Linked DNA regions of Geotalea uraniireducens. Each later gene encodes a partner of the first gene's protein in a complex. Links are inferred from orthologs where the notes say so. Each region holds a gene or a part of one and is shown in the gene's direction. Other genes may lie near its edges. The genes, in order: QMN23_RS07395 and QMN23_RS01465.

Region 1 (2,894 bases):
TGATGGAGTTCTACCGGGCTTACGCGACGTACGAAGACCTGATGGATTTCACCGAGGAACTGCTCTGCCACGTCGCCGAAGAGACGCTCGGCACCCTCGACTTCCCCTATCAGGGGATGGAAATCAGCTTTCAGCGCCCCTGGAAGCGGCTGACCGTCGTCGAGGCGATCCTCGAATACGGCGATATCGATGCCAAGTCGCTGGCGGATCGGGACCTCGCCTACGCCTATGCCCAGCGGATCGGCCTGGACCTGCCGGCCGACATCGGCTACGGCAAGCTGATCACCGAGATTTTCGAAGAGGTGGCGGAGGAGAAGTTGATCCAGCCGACCTTTATCACCGCCTACCCGACCGAGGTGTCGCCGCTCTCCCGCAAGAGCGACCGCGATCCCGAAATCGTCGATCGTTTCGAACTGTTCATTGCCGGTCGGGAGCTTGCCAACGCCTTCTCCGAGCTGAACGACCCGGTCGACCAGAAGGAGCGCTTTCTTGCCCAGGTGGCGCAAAAGGCCAAGGGGGACGAGGAAGCCCACTACATGGACGAAGATTACGTCCGGGCGCTGGAATTCGGCCTGCCGCCGACGGCAGGCGAGGGAATCGGCATCGATCGGCTGGTGATGCTGCTGACCGATTCGCCATCGATTCGGGACGTAATTCTCTTCCCGCAGCTGCGCAAGGAAAAATAAACCGACAGCGGCATTCCCGCCGCCCGGCAACGGGGCGGCGGGGAAGTTACTGCCCACGAGTCGCGGATTATCATGCCCTACGAGCTCTTTATCGGCCTTCGCTATCTGAAGGCGAAGCGAAAATCGACCTTCATCTCCATCATTACCTTTATCTCGACGGCCGGCGTGACCCTCGGAGTGATGGCCCTGATCATCGTGCTGGCAGTGATGACCGGCTTCGAGGAGGATCTCAAGGACAAGATCCTCGGCACCAATGCCCATGTCGTGGTATTGAAGAGCGTTGGCACCATCGACAATTACCAGTCGCTGATGACCCGCTTGAAGAAGGTGCCGGGCGTGGTTGCCGCCACTCCGTTCATCTACAGCCAGGTGATGCTTTCGGGGGGACACAATGTCTCGGGGGTAGTGCTGCGCGGTGTCGACCCGACCACCGATCCCCTCGTCACCAACCTGAAGCGCTCCATGGTGGAGGGCCGGCTTGCCGACCTGGAGCGGGTTCCACCACCATTGGCCAGTCAGGCGCCGCCCCCGCCGGGGATCATTATCGGCCGGGAGTTGGCTAAAAGTCTCAATCTCTATCTGGGCGACACGATCAACGTCATTTCGCCGCTCGGCAATCTCACCCCCCTCGGCATGGTGCCGAAGATGCGCACTTTCCGAGTGGTCGGCATCTTCAACACCGGCATGTTCGAATACGACTCCACGCTGGCTTACGTCGATCTGACTGAGGCCCAGCAGTTTCTGTCGCTCGGCAATGTCGTCACCGGCATCCAATTGAAAGTCAAAGATGTTTACCAGACCGGCGCAATGGTCAGGGAGATCAACCGGTTGCTCGGTTTCCCGTACTATGCGCGGGACTGGATGCAGATGAACAAGAACATTCTTTTTGCCTTGAAGACGGAAAAGATGGTAATGTTCATCATTCTGACACTGATCGTCCTGGTGGCCGCTTTCGGCATCGCTTCGACCCTTTTCATGGTGGTGATGGAAAAGACCAAGGATATCGCTATCCTCAAGTCGATGGGGGCGACCGGGCGGAGCATCATGAAGATTTTCGTCCTCGAGGGACTGATCATCGGGGTTTCCGGCACCGTCTTCGGTGTGCTCAGCGGGCTGCTCATCGCTTGCAACCTGCAGCCGATCGTCGATTTCATCCAGCGGTGGACCGGTTTCGAGCTGTTCAGCAAAGACGTGTACTACCTGGATCATTTTCCGTCCCGGGTTGAGCCGACCGACGTGATCATGGTTTCGGTGACTGCGGTGATCATCTCCCTGCTGGCCACCTTGTACCCGTCCTGGCAGGCGTCGCGCCTTCCTCCGGCAGAGGCGATCCGTTATGAGTAGCCTCCTGGAGGTAGTGGACCTGCACAAATCGTACGGCGCCGGCACTGGCCGGGTCGACGTGCTGAAAGGGATCGACCTGACGGTGGTCGAAGGTGAAACCATTGCCCTCGTCGGGGCCTCGGGAGCGGGGAAAAGTACGCTGCTCCATGTCATGGGGACGCTCGATCGGCCGACGTCGGGGACGGTCCGGTTTTGCGGCGAGGATGTCTTCAAAAAGAGCGATGCGGCCCTGGCAGTTTTTCGCAATCGCTCCATCGGCTTCGTTTTCCAGTTCCATCATCTGTTGCCGGAATTTTCCGCCCTGGAGAATGTCATGATGCCGGCCCTGATCGGCGGTCAGAGCCGTGCGGCAGCGGCCGCTCCTGCTCGGGAGCTTCTTGGCGAAGTCGGTCTGGCACACCGGCTCAATCACAAGCCGGGGGAACTTTCCGGCGGCGAGCAGCAGCGGGTGGCAATTGCCCGGGCGCTTGTCCTGGCACCGAAACTGCTGCTGGCCGACGAACCGACCGGCAATCTCGATATGAAAACGAGCGACGAAGTTCACGAAACCCTGGACAATATCCATCGGAAGACAGGGGTGACGCTCGTCATCGTTACGCACAATGAGCGGCTGGCGGCCCGGATGGCGCGGACGATCCGGCTCGTTGATGGTCGCATCGAGACCGTTTAGAACTGTTCTGTATTTCAATTCAACGATGATCTCCCGGGGGAGATGTGACACGGTTACACGCGACAACTATCGGAATCATGGCGGCGTTGGTGCTGAACGCGCAGGCCTCTTTCGCCGAAGGAGAGAAGATCGTCGGGGTGCAGATCAAGGGGAACCGACGGGTCGAGACGGCTGCGATTCAGAACGCCATCAAG
Region 2 (3,418 bases), 1.3 Mb from region 1 along the record:
TTTACGATCCGCTGATGCAGACCGGCGCCCTTGCTCATACCCTTCTGCCGGCACCAGTCCGGGAGAGCGATGCCATTGATCGGACGGCCAAATTTACCTGCTGGGCAGTGGAGTTGATGGTCGAAGCCCTCATTAATAGCGGTTGCGCGGCTGAGCGACTTGTGGCAAAATTAGCCGGCGGTGCAACCATGTTTGAGCCCCAGCAGCGAACGACGCACGGCGGGATTGGCGAGCGGAATGTGGCATCCGCTCGGGCAGCTCTTGAACGGAGCGGCATCCCGCTCGTTGCCGAGGATACCGGTGACGATTACGGCCGGAGCCTCGAATTCAATACCGCCACAGGAATCATCATGGTGAGAGCTTTGCAGAAGCCTATCAAGCAGATTTAGCGGAGGAGGCATGAACCGAGCGAAACTCCTGCTGGCGACGGTGGCGTTTTTCATGATGGCCTTGCCGGCGCTGGCTGCCCCGGTCCAGGCGGTCAACGTTGGTCTGCAGGATGTCATCGATACGGTGGAAAAGAGTTTCAGGACCGATCCGTCCACCGGTTTGTCCCCGTTGACAACGGTAACGGCCGATTTCTTCCAGCGCTCGACTCTGGCTGCGCAAAAGAAAGAGCTGCGGGCGGACGGCCAGATGTTTCTGCGAGTGGCCACGAATCGCGATCCGTTGATGTTCCGCTTTGACTATTTCCGGCCGATGCAGCAGGAAATAGTCTGCAATGGCAGCACCCTCTGGATTTACTTGCCCGAGAACCGTCAAGTGATCATCAATAACGTCCAGTCGGTTTTCAATCCCTATACCTTTGACCCCGGTACCGATCACGCATCGAACTTTCTCCAGGGGCTGCCGCGACTCTCGCGGGATTTCCAGATTACCTTCTCGCCACAGGGGCGGGATATCGCCGGAAATTACATCCTTGATTGTACTCCTCGACGGTCGAGCGTCTCAGTCGCCCATCTGTATATCGTCGTCAGCCGTGATGCGGTGCTGAGTTACGTGCGGAGCGGCAGGAACATCAGGACGTCGTTTGCCTCGCTCGGCCAGCAGGAGTGGGCATTCCCGATCCTTTCGACAACCTTGGTGGATCATCGGGACAATACGACGGTTATCGAGTTCAGCAATGTCAAAACCAATATTCTTCTGTCCGATGGCCTGTTTACCTTTGCTACCCCCCCCGGGGTGGAGGTCGTGAAACCTCCTCGGCGGCACTGAGGAAAATGCAGCGGATAATGCAAGGGCGGTATGTGGTTACCGCCCTTGCTCGTTACGTAAACCGATTGATTTGGGAGGCATGAGGTGAGGCGCTTCAAGACGTTACTGGTGGTTATCGTAGGTGTACTGCTCGGCTCTACTGCAGCGTGGGGGGCACCGGCCGACTCTGCCGATGTCGTGGCGACCCTCGAGCAGGGGTATGCATCGCTTCGGGATCTGCGGGCCTCTTTTACTCAACAGGCTGAACTGGCATCGGTGAAGCGGGTGCAAAGGGGGGCTGGGGAGCTTTATCTCAAAAAATCCGACGGTACGGTCAAGTTCCGCTTCAATTACACCAAACCGAAACAGCAGATTGTCTCCGATGGCAAGACGGTCTGGTATTATCTGCCTGAGAATCGCCAGGTCATGACCATGGATGCGGCGTCGCTCTTTGCCGGCGGGGGAGGCATAGCCCTGTCGTATCTGACCGGCATCGGGCACCTTTCCCAGGACTTCTCGGTGCGACTGGTTGGCAGCGGGCGTGATGCCAAAGGCAACTACCTGCTTGAACTGATCCCGAAAAAACAGGGCCAGGCGTTTACCAAGCTGCAGCTGGCCGTTGCCGGCAAGGTGGTGGACGAATACCGCCGCACCGGTAAGGTGCCTCTGTTCTTCCCGATTGTTTCCTCAGTGGTCTTTGATCAGCTTGGCAACCGGACGGCAATCGATTTCAGCCGGGTTCGGGTGAACGGCGGTGTCAGTGCCAGCCATTTCAACTTTACGGTCCCGGCCGGCGTGGAGGTAGTCCGTTCGCCGCTCGGGGGGAAATAACGATTCTCAAGGAGGTTGTCATGCCATCATTTGATATCGTCTCGAAGGTGGACATGCAGGAAGTTGACAATGCGGTCAACCAGACGGTCAAGGAGATCGGCCAGCGCTATGACTTTAAAGGTTCGAAGTGCGAGGTGACGCTGGAAAAGGAGGCGATCAAGCTGCTCGCCGACGATGATTTCCGCCTCAAGGCGGTCGTCGATATTCTGCAATCCAAGTGCATCAAGCGAGGGCTTTCCCCCAAGGCCCTGCAGTACGGAAAAGCGGAGCCGGCCTCGGGCAGCATGATCCGTCAGCTCGTGACGATCCAGCAAGGGATTTCCAAGGAGAAGGGGAAGGAGATCATCGCCCAGATCAAGGAGACCAAACTGAAGGTCCAGGGGCAGATTCAGGATGACCAGGTCCGGGTGACCGGCAAGAATATCGACGACCTGCAAGAGATCATTAGATTGCTGAAAAGTAAAGATCTGAGTATCGACCTGCAGTTTATCAATTTCAGACAATAGGTGGGATCGGTAACGCGTTCCCGGAGATCAGAGGTGCATTTGAACGACGTGGTAAAAGAAAAAGTCAGCATGGTTAGTCTCGGCTGCCCGAAGAACCTGGTCGATGCCGAAGTAATGCTGGGTTGTCTGGCTAAAGATCAGTATGAAATAACCACCGACGAGCATGACGCGGATATCATCATTGTCAATACCTGCTCTTTCATCAAGGAAGCGAAGCAGGAAAGCATCGACACCATACTCGATCTGGCCGACCGCAAGCAGGACGGCAACTGCAAGCTGCTGGTCGTCACCGGCTGCCTCCCCCAGCGTTACCAGGAAGAGCTGGCCAAGGAACTGCCGGAGGTCGATATTTTTGTCGGCACCGGCGACTATCCGCGCATCGCGGAGATCATTGCCGAAAAACGGCAATCCGACGAGCAGCTGCGCTATGTTGGCGACCCGAATTTTGTCTACGATGAAACGTTGCCCCGGCTCAAATCGTCCCCTGCCTACACTACCTACCTCAAGATCGCCGAAGGGTGCTCGAACTGCTGCTCGTACTGCGTGATCCCTTCGCTCCGCGGGGCCTTCCGCTCCCGGCCGCTGGACAGCCTGCTGCAGGAGGCCAGGGAACTGGTTGCCAGCGGGGTCAAGGAGGTCAACCTGATTGCCCAGGATGTCACCGCTTACGGCCGCGATCTGCCGGGCCGGCCGTCGCTCGAAACGCTGATCAAAGAGCTGGCGGCTCTCGACGGTCTGCAATGGATCCGCCTTCTCTATGCCTACCCGGACGGGATCACCAACAGCCTCATCCAGACCATCAAGGAAGAAGAGAAGGTCTGCAAGTATCTTGATATCCCGATCCAGCATATCAGCGATCCGGTGCTCAAACGTATGAACCGGCGGAG

Evidence for each region.
Region 2: the proteins of QMN23_RS07395 (region 1) and QMN23_RS01465 are in contact, whole or in part, in a cryo-EM structure (PDB 7ARM), measured with the Escherichia coli proteins. The link is inferred for Geotalea uraniireducens from one-to-one orthologs.

Annotation. Positions count from the first base shown.
Region 1 is NZ_AP027151.1:1,575,379-1,578,272, forward strand. It holds QMN23_RS07395 (lipoprotein-releasing ABC transporter permease subunit), read left to right. Parts: upstream 1-758; coding sequence 759-2,030; downstream 2,031-2,894. Other genes in the region: lysS (lysine--tRNA ligase), read left to right, coding at 1-686; QMN23_RS07400 (ABC transporter ATP-binding protein), read left to right, coding at 2,023-2,700; bamA (outer membrane protein assembly factor BamA), read left to right, coding at 2,745-2,894. UniProt on the Escherichia coli protein: Part of an ATP-dependent transport system LolCDE responsible for the release of lipoproteins targeted to the outer membrane from the inner membrane.
Region 2 is NZ_AP027151.1:318,281-321,698, forward strand. What follows is about bases 266-3,162. They hold QMN23_RS01465 (LolA family protein), read left to right. Parts: upstream 266-1,299; coding sequence 1,300-2,025; downstream 2,026-3,162. Other genes in these bases: QMN23_RS01455 (chemotaxis protein CheD), read left to right, coding at 266-389; QMN23_RS01460 (LolA family protein), read left to right, coding at 400-1,215; QMN23_RS01470 (YajQ family cyclic di-GMP-binding protein), read left to right, coding at 2,046-2,531; rimO (30S ribosomal protein S12 methylthiotransferase RimO), read left to right, coding at 2,601-3,162. Also shown: more of QMN23_RS01455, read left to right, coding at 1-265; more of rimO, read left to right, coding at 3,163-3,418. UniProt on the Escherichia coli protein: Participates in the translocation of lipoproteins from the inner membrane to the outer membrane.